Regions from separate parts of the Mesorhizobium sp. M0761 genome, predicted to be linked through region 1. Evidence: predicted binding sites of a transcription regulator. Region 1 holds the regulator's gene; each other region holds the start of a gene.
What was found. Region 1 encodes HrcA, which represses chaperone genes, less so after heat shock. Its sites were predicted from a motif close to GTTAGCACTCNCNNNNNGNGAGTGCTAAC; they were not measured.
Positions count from the first base shown of each region.

Region 1 (4,674 bases):
CGATTTCAGGAACCAGCGCGCCTTGGCGGCCAGCGCAAGATATGGCACCAGCACCACGAAGAGCACAATGACGGTGAGCGCGACCAGGATGCCGTAGTCGGCGAGCGTGATGGTCTTCAGGTCGACGATGGTCGGTGATGGCGAGGTAGAAGATCATCGTTTTCGGGTTGCCCAGCGTGACGGTGAGGCCGGCAAGGAAGCTCGATACCAGGCCGCCCTTGCCTTTCCTGGCCTCGACAGTCTCGGGCGTGATCCCGGCCGTCCAGAAACGCCAGCCGAGGAAGGCGAGATAGGAGACGCCCAGCCATTTGATGGCGAGAAACACCATGCCGAAGCTTTGCGCGACAAAGGCAAGGCCGAGCACCACCGCGGTGAGATAAATGAGGTCGCCGAGCATCAGGCCGAACGACATCGCCAGCGATGAGCGGAAGCCGGATCCGAGCGCCCGCGCCACAAGCGCGGTGACGCCGGGCCCGGGAATGGCGGCGGCGATGCCCAGCGCAGCACTATAGGCAAGGAAGCCGGTGAGGGTCATGACGGTCGCACCTCGTGAAACGACTCTGATGCCATGAAAGCCTGCAACGGCAAAACGGATTCGATTGCGCCAAGCAGGACATGAAAGCCGGTCATCCTCGCCTGAAAGCGAGAGATGGTTCACTTACGCCCCGAAGGCGGTCGGCTATCTCGCATGGTCCGAACGGCAGGAGCACCCATGTTAGCCAAAAGACTTCACATCCAGCTCATGAAGTGGATGCCCAACAACTATTCCGAAGCACGCGGTCACGTCCACGAGCTGGAATGGTATCTGTGGTTCGAGGGGCGTCAGGCTTTCAGCCTGTTCGACAAGGGCGATAGCGATGTCGTTCCGCAGACTGGATATTTTACCGACAGCCGGAACCCTGGCGCCTACCCCGTTCGTCCGATGATCTATCCGCTGGTCGTCAACAACCGCTTCAAGGTGCGGCTGGTGGCGATCGAGCGTGACGGACCGCAAAAGATAGACCCCGACGACACCGCCAAAGGCGAATTCTACATCGACCTCGACACCAAATATCCGCCGGTCTCGGACTGGCGCATCATTGCTGCCGATCCGCGCAATACCGACCTCAACTTGGAAGCGTCGTTCCAGCTGCAATGGTTGGATTATGTCGATACCGCCGAGATTGCCGAGGATGGCCCGCCACGCATCATCGACAAGTCCAATTATCCCTATCCCTGGGGCGCCAATGTGATGGTGTTCGAGCACTGGCTCGGGCTTGGCCGCAAGGCGCCGCTCAAACTCATCGACCCGAACCGCGCATCGCGCCGCGAATACTGGATGATCAATGGCAATGCGGCCCGGCGCATGGTGCAGGACCTCTATCGCTTCCACATCAACCAACTGGGCGTCGCCAACGACACCATCAGCAGTGTTTACGTGCCGAAGCTCAATGCCGGCCACGTCACGGTGACGCTTTACGAGCACGATTTCAGCGACAGCCGCTTCGCGCAAGGGGCGAAGAAGTCCTTCGGCTCGGTCGGGCTCTTCAATCTCAGGGATACCGGTTTCGATGACCGCGTCTCATCGGCCGAGGTGATCCATACCTATCCCAAGGTGATCCATCGGGACGTGCATTAGGGCCGGATTGCGCTGTTCGCCGGCTCAGGATGGGCCATCGACATGGGTGATGCGCCAGATGGTGCCGTTGCCATCCTCGGTGACGATAAGCGCGCCGTCCCTGGCCACCGCGACGCCGACCGGCCGGCCCCAGACGGCGTCGTCGGAGAGGACGAAGCCGGTGATGAAATCCTGGTACTCGCCGGTCGGCTTGCCGTCGCTGAATCTCAGCCGCACCACCTTGTAGCCGGTCCTCATACCACGGTTCCAGGAGCCGTGCAGGGCGACGAAGGCGTCACCCTTGTACTCTGCCGGGAAATTGCCGCCGTCATAGAAGGCGATGTTGAGCGGCGCCGAATGCGCCTGCATCAGCACGTCGGGCACGGTGACCGAGCCGGCGAGGTCTGGGCGCGCGCCCTCGTGACGCGGGTCCTCGTTGGCGCCGATATAATACCAGGGCCAGCCATAGAAGGCGCCGTCCTTGACTGAGGTGGCATATTCGAACGGCACATCGTCGCCGAGACCGTCGCGCTCGTTGACGACACACCACAGCGCGCCGGTGGCCGGCTGCACGGTCATGCCCGAGCAATTGCGCAGGCCGGTAGCGAGGATGCGGCCATTCTTGCCGTCGGGGCCGAAGGCCAGCACGTCGGCACGGCCATCCTCGGAACCCCAGGTGGCGCCGAGTGGCTGTGATTTTGCCCAGGCGTCAAGGCCGCCCTTCGGTGCCTTCTGCATGCCCTCCGCGACGTTCGATCCGGAGCCGACCGAGAGATACAGCGTCTTCCCGTCCGGCGAGAAGGCGATATCGCGGGTCCAGTGGCCGCCGGTAGGGATGTCGGAGACAATCGTCTCCGGTTCGCCGGAGGCTTTAAGGTCGCCGTCGCGATAGGCGTAGCGGACCACGCTGTCGTTGTTCGCGACATAGACCCATTGCGGCTTGTCGCCAGGCGGGTAGAAGGCGATGCCATAGGGCTGGTTGAGATTGTCGGCAAAAATGCCCTCTTCGGCCGGCTTCGCGCTACCCTTGGCCAGCCGATAGACGCGGATCTGGTTGGCGTCACTGTCGGCGACGAACAGGTCGCCGTTCGGCGCCACGCGCACGACCCGCGGATTGGAAATGCCGGAAGCAACCAGTTCGGCCGAAAACCCAGGCAGCAGGACGGGCTTCGCGCCCTCGGGTCGATCGCCAAGGCCGGCGCTGTTGGAGGCGGATCCGGTGATGTTGGGCTTTTGCAGATCATCCGGCTTGATCAGCCGGCGCACACCTGGCTTGTCGGCCGTCCAGTCGCCGAAAGCGTCTTTGCCGGTCAGCAGCGGTTGATCGGCCTCCTGGGCGAAGGCGCTGGTGGCCAGAAGCAGGGCAAGCCCTGCCAAGCCGGCAATCCGGATCATGCTGTTCTCCTCGAACTCGCGCCGGTCGGCGCGTCATGCACAAGGGAGATATTGTGCGGCCGCCGCAAAAGAGAAGCGTGCGCGCGCGCAGATTCGACGAGAGAACCGCTCAACTTTCCTCTTCGACGTCGAGATCGTCGTCGAGACGCTTTTCCAATGCGACGAGATCTTCCGGCAGCGGCAAGCCCATGGCGCGCATTTCGCGCAGTTTTTCGCGCAGCTGCTCCTGGATTTCGTGCTCGTCCTCCGGCTGGTTGACCATTTCTTCGAGCAGCATGCTGATCTGGGCCTTGAACGATTCAAGCGCCATTCTGCGCCCTCCTTTACGGTGATCCCGGCTTCGGAATTATCTTAACATCCGGGTAATCAATTGGGCCGTGTAGTCGACCATCGGCACGATGCGGGCATAATTCAGCCTGGTCGGGCCGATGACACCGAGCGCGCCGACGACGCGGGCGTCCTTGTCGCGGTAGGGCGCCACGACCAGCGACGAGCCGGACAGCGAAAACAGCTTGTTTTCAGAGCCGATGAAGATCCGCACGCCGGGGCCGTCCTCGGCGAGGTCGAGCAGCTGGATCAGCCCGTCCTGCGTCTCCAGATCCTCGAACAGGTGGCGCAGCAATTCGATATCGGCCTGGGCGGTGACGTTTTCGAGCAAATTGGCGCGGCCGCGCACGATAAGGCGCGCCGGCAGGCCGCTATCGGCGCCGGCCCACACCGCCAGGCCTTTCTCGACCAGGTCCTGCGACAGCGTGTCCAGCGCTGCCCGGGTCTCGTCCTTGATGCGGGCGATCTCGATGCGCGCCTCGGCGAGCGTGCGGCCCCTGATATGGGCGTTGAGGAAGTTGGAGGCCTCGTGCAGCTGCGAGACGGTGATGCCGGCCGGCAGGTCGACGACGCGGTTCTCGACATCGCCATTCTGCGACACCATCACCGCCAGCGCCTTGGTCGGCTCGAGCTGGATGAACTCGATGTGCTTCAGCGCCACCTCGTTCTTGGTGGCGAGCACCAGGCCGGCGCCGCGCGACATGCCCGACAGCATCTGGCTGGCCTCGGTCAGCATGTGTTCCAGCGTCGCGCCCGAGCCGGAGGCGCGCACCTGCGCCTCGATGACCCGGCGTTCCTCGTCGGAGAGATCGCCAAGCTCCATGAAGGCATCGACGAAGAAGCGCAGGCCGGTCTGGGTCGGCAGGCGCCCGGCCGAGATGTGCGGGGCATAGATCAGGCCGAGATGTTCGAGGTCGCTCATCACATTGCGGATGGTGGCCGGCGACAGCGACGACGGCAGGATGCGCGACAGGCTGCGCGATCCCACAGGCTCACCGTCCTTCAAATAGGATTCGACGATGCGCCTAAAAATGTCGCGCGAACGCATGTCGAGCGATTGCAGCGCGGGCGCCAGCAGACTGGGTTCGGTGACTGCCTTGGTCATTCGAGCCAAAAACCTCCGGCTCAAGGATATAGACTTCCATCGCCCCCGCGCAACCCGGCGTCTGTGCCAGATCGCCCGGCCTTTTCCTTTGCGCCATGGGCTGCATGCGTCTACAAGCCGCCGACGCAACCCTAAAAAGAACAGAAAGAGGCCTCGATGCGCCCTTCCAAACGCCAAGCCGACGAAATGCGCGCCATCTCCTTCGAGCGCGGCGTGTCCAAACACGCCGAAGGCTCGTGCCTGGTGAAAT
Region 1 is NZ_JAMYPF010000002.1:41,096-45,769, reverse strand. It holds partial or broken gene NKI32_RS03025 (LysE family translocator) at 1-535, opposite strand, end outside; gene NKI32_RS03020 (hypothetical protein) at 713-1,618, shown strand; gene NKI32_RS03015 (PQQ-dependent sugar dehydrogenase) at 1,643-2,992, opposite strand; gene NKI32_RS03010 (hypothetical protein) at 3,102-3,302, opposite strand; gene hrcA (heat-inducible transcriptional repressor HrcA) at 3,339-4,424, opposite strand; gene rph (ribonuclease PH) at 4,581-4,674, shown strand, end outside.

Region 2 (4,674 bases), on a different contig from region 1:
ACCGGGCAATGGATTCATAACCGGAAAACCGGCTGCGCGGCTATGGTTTTTGCGCGCAGGTTCTCAATTCGCAGCCAGATTGGGAACAGGTCAAGGCGAGACCATTCTGAAGGCCGCCCTAAATAGCGCGGGAAACGCCAAATCATCGGAGGGCGCCATGACGGATAAAGACCTTGCCGACCTTTACCGGGGCTATATCGCTTGCCTGAATGCCCAGGACTGGGCGAAACTTGGAGACTTTGTCGGCGACGAGGTGCAGCACAATGGCGAAATGCTCGGCCTGTCGGGTTATCGCCGTATGCTCGAAGGCGATTTCGAGGCGATTCCCGACCTCCGCTTCAACATCGAACTGCTGGTCTGCCAGCCGCCGCGCGTGGCGGCGCGCCTGCATTTCGACTGTCATCCCAAGGGCGTGCTGTTCGGCCTGCCGGTGAACGGCAAGCGCGTGTCGTTCGCTGAGAATGTTTTCTACGAATTCGGAGAGGGTCGCATCCGCGAGGTGTGGTCAGTCATCGACAAGGCCGAGATTCAGGCGCAAATCTAGGTTGCTTCAATCACTTTGCTCGGTGAGAGCGCGTATCCGCAGCACCCCGTGGTAGAGCGCCAGGTCCTCGTCGTAGCGGGCCTCGGCGAACTCCAGGGACAGGCGGGTCTGGTCGCGCGAGCCGGTGGCGAAAGCGGCGCCGTCAAGGCGCGCCCGGATGCTGTCCATGATCAGACGCGTCTCGGCCTCGCCTTGCGCCTTCGACCAGACATGCAGCGTGATGAGCTGGTCGTCATCATTGTCGGCGCCGGTGTCCAGATCGAATGCGCTGGTCCTGCCATAGGTCACATAAGGGAAGGCGGCACTGTCGGCCGCCTGCTCGCGCAACCCGGCGCCGCCGAGCAGCGCCGTCAGCGAGGCATCGCTCTTCAATCTCATGAACAAGGCTTGCAGCAAATCGCCGGGCGCCGTCATCGTCGTCTCCGTTCGCCTGTCACGCTTTGAACAACCTCAGTTTCGCGCGCAACCTAACCGCGTTGCACGGATTTCGCCAGATGACGATCCGCCTGATGGAAGGCGGCGAATCGGGCGGCATGGCCCTTTCACGGACCGGGTTCTATTTGGCATGCGGGGAGTTTCAAGAAGGGTGTTATGAGGAGCCCTGTTTTCTCCGGCAATTCGAGGTCATTTCATGCGAACGCCACCGCTGCTGCCGGCTTTTGGAAAGCTCGGCGTCAAGCCCCCGGTCGCGATTGCGGCAGCACCCGCCCTGTCGAAGAGCACCGTGGCCCTGCGCATGCGCGAGATACTTTCAATGCATGGCGGCCTGGCCTTGAAGCTGTCGGTGGTGGCCTGGACAATCCTGATCCTGGCGGCGGCATTTTTCATGTCAAGGGCCTGATGCCGATATGGCAAACCGCTACGCGTTGCGCATGGACGAGCCCGAGAGCTGGACTATCTTCGACATCTTCACCGGCCAGCCTGTCGAGCTTAAGCAACAGGTAATGGTGGCCATGAATTTGCGGGATGCGGAAGCGATGGCCGACCGCCTGAACAGCCGGGACGTCAAGCGGCGGGCAAAAGCCGACCGCAAGTCCTGACGCACGCTGATCTCAGCCGCCCTGATGCAAGACGAACGCGCGCTAGCCGAAATCCGCGGCTGTGAGCACATAAATGCTCTTGCGGGTGCGGGCGTAGGCCTTGCTGGCAATGTCATGGATGGAGCTGGACGCGGTGTCGAAGGCCGCCAGATAGGTGGCTTCCGCGGTCGCCGTCCCTGATGGCACCTTCGAGAGGGCATCGGCTGCGACGGAGAAGGAAATCTGGAACATGCCGTCATGGCCGACAAAGCGGATGCGCTTGCCGGCCTCGTCATAGAAGCGGCTTGGATTGGGGAATGTCAGGCTCATGACGTGCCCCCCTTCGGCGCGGCGGCGGCTTTCTTGACGGTAGCCCGCTTCTTCTTCGGTGTCGGGTTCAAGGCTTCCGCGACGCGGTCGGCCTCTTCCTTGGCCAGGCGCAATTCCCTGAGCCTTGCCGTCTTGATCTCCCTGGCCCTCGCTTCGGACATGTAGTCGGAGGTTGCCTTGTTGCGCTCGGCCGTCTTCTTCTGCTTGTCCATGAAGCGGGCTTCAGCTTTTTCCATGATGCTCTGATTGCCTTCGGCCATCGCATAAATCTCCTCGTGCCTGAAATTGTGAAATCGAACTTACGATATAAATAGTCGCTTTGGCCTCGAAATTCAATTTTTCGAAATATCTAGGCGCCTCGCGACGTTTCGAACCCGGCAGACATCATAATACTTTTTAATATTTAATTTTGGCCACGAATAATTTTTGGCACTCCTATCTATCGAGTGCCAACACGCCTATAAGAACGGCGCGGTCGCCTATGCCGGCCCCAGAAAGAAGTTCTCATGAAGTTTCGGCCACTCCACGACCGCGTCGTCATCCGGCGCGCCGAAGGCGATGTCAAATCCAAGGGCGGCATCATCATTCCCGACAATGCCAAGGAAAAGCCGCAGGAAGGCGAAGTCATCGCCGTTGGGCCGGGCGCACGCGACGAAAACGGCGCGCTTGTTCCGCTCGACGTCAAGGCCGGCGACTTCATCCTGTTCGGCAAATGGTCGGGCACCGAGGTCAAGATCGACGGCGAGGACCTGCTGATCATGAAGGAAGCCGACATTATGGGCGTCATCGACAAGAGCGAGACGGCCGCTATCGGCAAGAGCGGGACGGTCGTCACCGAGAAGAGCGTCAAAGCCAAGAAGGCTGCCTGACCGGCCTGGCTTTGCCAGGCTCCGGCGAGCCGCTTGCTTCACCACACCAACGGGATTGAAAAAAATGTCTGCCAAGGAAATCAAATTCGCCACCGACGCGCGCGACCGCATGCTGCGCGGCGTCGAGATCCTCACCAATGCGGTGAAGGTCACGCTCGGCCCCAAGGGCCGCAACGTCATCATCGACAAGGCCTATGGCGCGCCGCGCATCACCAAGGACGGTGTGACGGTGGCCAAGGAAATCGAGCTTGCTGACAAGTTCGAGAACATGGGCGCGCAGATGGTGCGCGAAGTGGCTTCGAAGACCAACGACCTCGCCGGTGACGGCACCACCACCGCCACGGTGCTGGCCGCATCGATCCTGCGCGAAGGCGCCAAGCTGGTTGCCGCGGGCATGAACCCGATGGACCTCAAGCGTGGCATCGACCAGGCTGTCGCCGCCGTGGTCAAGGACATCAAGGCGAAGGCCAAGAAGGTCAAGTCGTCGGCCGAGATCGCGCAGGTCGGCACCATCGCCGCCAATGGCGATGCCAGCGTCGGCGCCATGATCGCCAAGGCGATGGACAAGGTCGGCAATGACGGCGTCATCACCGTCGAGGAGGCCAAGACCGCCGACACCGAACTCGACGTCGTCGAAGGCATGCAGTTCGACCGCGGCTATCTCTCACCCTATTTCGTCACCAATGCCGACAAGATGCGCGTCGAACTGGAAGAGCCTTACGTGCTCATCCACGAGAAGAAGCTCGGCAATCTGCAGGCGATGCTGCCGATCCTCGAAGCAGTGGTGCAGAGCGGCAGGCCGTTGCTGATCATCTCGGAAGACGTCGAAGGCGAAGCACTGGCGACGCTGGTCGTCAACAAGCTGCGCGGCGGCCTCAAGGTCGCGGCCGTCAAGGCGCCGGGCTTCGGCGATCGCCGCAAGGCGATGCTGGAAGACATCGCCGTGCTGACATCGGGCCAGATGATTTCCGAGGATCTCGGCATCAAGCTCGAAAACGTCACCATCGAGATGCTTGGCCGCGCCAAGCGCGTACTGATCGAGAAGGACACCACCACGATCATCGACGGCGCCGGCACCAAGGCGACCATCCAGGCGCGCATCGCGCAGATCAAGGGCCAGATCGAGGAGACCACGTCCGATTACGATAAGGAGAAGCTGCAGGAGCGGCTGGCCAAGCTCGCCGGCGGCGTCGCCGTGATCCGCGTCGGCGGCGTCACCGAGTCTGAAGTGAAGGAAAAGAAGGACCGCATCGACGACGCGCTGAATGCGACGCGCGCGGCGGTGGAAGAAGGCATCGTGCCCGGCGGTGGCGTGGCGCTTCTGCGCGCCAGATCGGCGCTGGCCGGGCTGACTGGCGCCAATGACGATGTGACGGCAGGCATTTCGATCGTGCTCAGGGCACTCGAAGCGCCGATCCGCCAGATCGCCGAGAATTCCGGTGTCGAAGGCTCGATCGTCGTCGGCAGGCTGTCCGACAGCAAGGACCACAATCAGGGCTTTGATGCCCAGAACGAGGTCTATGTCGACATGATCAAGGCGGGCATCGTCGATCCGGCGAAAGTGGTGCGCACCGCACTGCAGGATGCCGGCTCGATTGCAGCGCTTCTGATCACCGCCGAAGCGATGATCACCGACGTTCCGGCCAAGGATGCGGCGCCTGCGGGCGGCGGTGGCGGCATGGGCGGCTACTGACCATCGCCCGAAAATTGCCCGCCTGGGAATCTGGGCGGGCATAAATCAGAACAGGCTGCCGGGGACATTTCCCCGGCGAGCCAGGAATTTCCGTCAGTCAGTCAAGACCAGTCAGCAACGACAGGGAGATCGACAGATGATCACATTTGCCCCGAAGCCAAACGCTGTATCCGCGACCAAGCCGGCGGAGGAGAGCCGCTTCGATCGCATCCGCCGGAT
Region 2 is NZ_JAMYPF010000014.1:102,146-106,819, forward strand. It holds gene NKI32_RS21890 (ester cyclase) at 158-544, shown strand; gene NKI32_RS21895 (DUF3168 domain-containing protein) at 551-958, opposite strand; gene NKI32_RS21900 (hypothetical protein) at 1,176-1,385, shown strand; gene NKI32_RS21905 (hypothetical protein) at 1,393-1,584, shown strand; gene NKI32_RS21910 (DUF1488 family protein) at 1,627-1,893, opposite strand; gene NKI32_RS21915 (hypothetical protein) at 1,890-2,153, opposite strand; gene NKI32_RS21920 (co-chaperone GroES) at 2,400-2,762, shown strand; gene groL (chaperonin GroEL) at 2,827-4,455, shown strand; gene NKI32_RS21930 (hypothetical protein) at 4,592-4,674, shown strand, end outside.
Region 2: NKI32_RS21920 (co-chaperone GroES) is a predicted target of HrcA. The motif match lies at 2,319-2,347, and genes of this name have one in related genera.

Region 3 (4,674 bases), on a different contig from region 1:
CGCACCACACTCGGCACCATCAACCACACCTTGCTATCGGTCGAGGCGCTCCGCGCCCGCTCCATCCCGTTGGCGGGCATCGCTTTCATCGGCGATGAGATGGCCGATACGCAACGGACCATCGTGGAATTCAGCGGTGCGCCGCAGCTCGGCAGGCTGCCGCACCTCGATGTGCTGACGGGCAAAACACTGAGGGACGCAATGGTTGCCGGCTTCGCCTTCGCCTCGATTGCTGGAGGTGACTGATGTCGCAGTCTCATGTGTGGCATCCCTTCACCCAGCACGCGCTCGAGCCTGCGATCCCAGAAATCGTCCTGACTGAGGGCGCCTATCTCCACAGGGCCGACGGCGCCCGCATCCTGGACGCCATCTCCTCCTGGTGGGTCGTCACACATGGCCACCGCCATCCCCGCATCATGAAGGCAATCGAGACAACCGCGTCGAGCCTCGACCAGATTATCTTTGCGGGCTTCACGCACGAGCCGGCAGAGCGCTTGGCCAAGGCGCTTGTCGGCCTCGCTCCCGCTGGACTCGACTGGGTGTTCTATTCCGACAGTGGCTCGACCTCAGTCGAAGTCGCGCTGAAGATGGCGCTCGGTTATTTCCGCAACATCGGCGCGCCGCGCTCGCGCATCGTCGTCATGGAGCACAGCTATCATGGTGACACGATCGGCACGATGAGCGTCGGTGCGCGTGGCGTGTTCAACGCCGCCTATGAACCCTTGCTGTTCGAGGTCGACATCATCCCCTTTCCGGCCGCGGGGCACGAGCAGGAGACGCTGGATCGTTTCGAGGCTGTGACCCGCGATCGACGAGCCGCAGCCTTGATCGTCGAGCCGCTGGTGCTGGGCGCCGGCGGCATGCTGATGTATCCAGCATCGGTTCTGGCCGAATTGAAGAAGATCACTGAGGCCTCCGGCTCGCTGCTGATCGCCGACGAGGTGATGACCGGCTGGGGACGCACCGGAACCCTGTTCGCCTGCGAGCAGGCATCGATTTCTCCAGATATCCTGTGCACCTCCAAAGGCTTGACCGGCGGCACCATCCCGCTGGCCGTAACGCTTGTCACCGATGCCATCTTCCGGGCGCACTATTCCGAGGACCGGAAGAAGACGTTTTTCCATTCGAGCTCCTACACCGCCAATCCGATTGCCTGTGCGGCAGCACTCGCCAATGTCGAGATCTGGCGCGACGAGCCAGTGGCCGGGCGGATCACGGCCTTGAGCGTGATGCAGGCCGTCGGGCTGCAACGCTTTCGGGACAATCCATATTTTGCCGATTGTCGAGCCACGGGAACGATCGCGGCGCTCGACCTGCGAACCGGTTCCGCAGGTTATCTCGCCGAGATTGGTCCGAAGCTGCGCGCTTTCTTCCTCGAGCGCGGCCTGCTTGTGCGCCCGCTCGGCAATGTCCTCTACCTTCTGCCACCCTATTGCATCGCAGGCGACGAGCTCGAACGACTCTATGACGCCATCGAGGAGGCCGGGGAACGCTTCGGGTCCAGGCCGTGAGCAAGTCGTCGCGCATTCTCGGACTTGGCCATCACGTGCCTGGGCGCAAGGTGGCCAATGCCGAGATCGAGAGCAATCTCGGCCTCGAGCCGGGCTGGATCGAAAGGCGTACCGGAATCCGTTCGCGCTTCTGGGCAACGGACGAAGACACGCTGTCGGGTCTTGCCACCCGGGCTGGCGACATGGCGCTGGTGAACGCCGGTATTGCGCGCCACGACATCGGTCTGCTGTTGCTTGCCACCTCGACGCCCGACCATCTTCTGCCGCCAAGCGCGCCGCTGGTCGCACACAAGCTTGGCCTTGGCCGCGCAGGCGCGGTCGATCTGACCGGCGCCTGCGCCGGCTTCATCTATGCGCTCATGTTTGCGGACGGGTTCACCCGCCTGCATGGCAAACCAGCGCTGGTCATCGCCGCCAACATCCTCAGCCGCCGCATCAATCCAGCCGAGCGCGCGAGCTCAGTCTTGTTCGCCGATGCCGCCGGCGCCTTGGTGATCGGTCAGTGCGATGATGCTGATCGGGGCATTCTCGGTGCCTCGGTGGCTTCGGACGGCTCGCGCTACGGGCTGATCCAGATTCCCGCAGGAGGAAGCAACACGCCGTTCCATGGCGACCTCGACCTCGGGCAGACCCGGATGACGATGACCGACGGGCCCGAAGTGTTCGCAAAGGCCGTCGAGATGATGACCGATTGCTCGACAACCGCGCTAGCCACTGCGGGAGTGCGGCCACACAATGTCGGCCGGTTTGTGCCGCATCAGGCCAATACTCGGATTTTCGGCGCGGTCGGAAGAAACCTCGGCATTGCGGACCAAGCAATTGTCAAGACGATTGCCGAATACGGCAACTCTTCGGCCGCGACGGTCCCGCTGTCGCTCTCGCTCGCCAACCAGATGAAGCCATTCCAGCCAGGAGAGAAAATCCTTCTGGCGGCGGCGGGTGCGGGTCTCAGCGGCGGCGCTCTCGTGGTTGGAATCTAGCCGGCCGGCTCACGCGCGCAGGATTGGTCATGAATGGCAATAGGAGCAACAGAACCAATGCCAAAATGGCCTTCTGAAGCTCGACATGACCAAGCTGAGGCAGCACGACCCGTGCGAGCCTCTGGATGAGTTCAAATGCAACACCCATTGCACCAATCGTACCATCTGAATAAAGCTCAATTACAAAGGGTGAGCCGCCCCATATATGTCGGATACCCGACATTGTTCACATAAAAGGCTCGATGCTTACACGCTCTTTGCTGGCTGCTCTTTGCTGTCTTCTCTTTTCTCTTTGCTCTTTGCTCTTCCGTCTTGACTAGCAGGAGCCTGCGGCTTATCTCATTGCCGCGTTAGCACTCGCTTCGGCTGAGTGCTAGGCATGCTCCGGCAACGGAGCACCGTTCAACATCCGCACCAAGGAAATCCAAAAATGGCAAAGTCGAATTTCCGGCCGCTGCATGACCGCGTGGTCGTACGCCGGGTCGAATCCGAATCCAAGACCGCCGGCGGGATCATCATCCCGGATACGGCGAAGGAAAAGCCGCAGGAAGGCGAGATCATCGCCGTCGGCTCCGGCGCTCGCGACGAAGCCGGCAAGCTGGTCCCGCTGGACGTCAAGGCCGGCGACCGCATCCTGTTCGGCAAGTGGTCGGGCACCGAAGTCAAGCTCAATGGCGAAGACCTTCTGATCATGAAGGAATCCGACATTATGGGCATCATCGGCTGATTATCGGCCTCACCGTCAACTGAATTTCGGGCTTGATCGCAAGCCCCTGCCAGGAGCTAAAAAATGGCTGCCAAAGACGTAAAATTCTCCCGCGATGCCCGTGAGCGCATGCTTCACGGCATCAACATCCTCGCCGATGCGGTGAAGGTGACCCTCGGCCCCAAGGGCCGCAACGTCGTCATCGACAAGTCGTTCGGCGCACCGCGCATCACCAAGGACGGCGTCACCGTCGCCAAGGAAATCGAACTTTCCGACAAGTTCGAAAACATGGGCGCGCAGATGATCCGCGAAGTTGCTTCGAAGACCAACGACATCGCCGGTGATGGCACCACGACCGCGACCGTCCTGGCGCAGTCGATCGTCCAGGAAGGTAACAAGGCGGTTGCCGCCGGCATGAACCCGATGGACCTGAAGCGCGGCATCGATCTGGCCGTGATCGAAGTCGTCGCGGCTCTCGGCAACGCTGCCAAGAAGATCAAGACCTCCGAGGAAGTTGCCCAGGTCGGCACGATCGCCGGCAATGGCGACGAGTCGGTCGGCAAGATGATCGCCGAAGCGATGCAGAAGGTCGGCAACGAAGGCGTCATCACGGTTGAGGAAGCCAAGACCGCCGAGACCGAGCTGGAAGTCGTCGAAGGCATGCAGTTCGACCGCGGCTATCTCTCGCCCTACTTCGTCACCAACGCCGACAAGATGGTTGCCGAGCTCGAGGACGTCTACATCCTCCTGCACGAGAAGAAGCTCTCCAACCTCCAGGCCATGCTGCCGGTTCTCGAAGCCGTCGTGCAGACCTCCAAGCCGCTGCTCATCATCTCGGAAGACGTCGAAGGCGAGGCTCTGGCCACGCTGGTCGTCAACAAGCTGCGCGGTGGCCTGAAGATCGCCGCCGTCAAGGCGCCGGGCTTCGGTGATCGCCGAAAGGCCATGCTGGAAGACATCGCCATCCTCACCGGTGGCCAGGTCATTTCGGAAGACCTCGGCATCAAGCTCGAGAATGTCGGCCTCAACATGCTCGGCCGCGCCAAGAAGGTGTCGATCTCCAAGGAGAACACCACCATTGTCGACGGCGCCGGCAAGAAGGACGAGATCCAGGGCCGCGTTGCCCAGATCAAGCAGCAGATCGAAGAGACCACGTCGGACTACGACAAGGAGAAGCTGCAGGAACGTCTCGCCAAGCTCGCGGGCGGCGTCGCGGTGATCCGCGTCGGCGGCGCGACGGAAGTCGAAGTCAAGGAAAAGAAGGACCGCGTCGACGACGCCCTCAACGCGACCCGCGCGGCCGTGGAAGAAGGCATCGTTGCAGGCGGCGGCGTCGCACTGCTGCGCGCTTCGGCCAACATCAAGGTCACCGGCGTCAATGCCGACCAGGCTGCCGGCATCAACATCGTTCGTCGTGCACTGCAGGCTCCGGCCCGTCAGATCGCTTCGAACGCAGGTGCTGAAGCTTCGATCGTTG
Region 3 is NZ_JAMYPF010000026.1:56,093-60,766, forward strand. It holds gene bioD (dethiobiotin synthase) at 1-246, shown strand, start outside; gene NKI32_RS28915 (adenosylmethionine--8-amino-7-oxononanoate transaminase) at 246-1,511, shown strand; gene bioZ (3-oxopimeloyl-[acyl-carrier-protein] synthase BioZ) at 1,508-2,491, shown strand; gene groES (co-chaperone GroES) at 2,922-3,218, shown strand; gene groL (chaperonin GroEL) at 3,282-4,674, shown strand, end outside.
Region 3: groES (co-chaperone GroES) is a predicted target of HrcA. The motif match lies at 2,841-2,869, and genes of this name have one in related genera.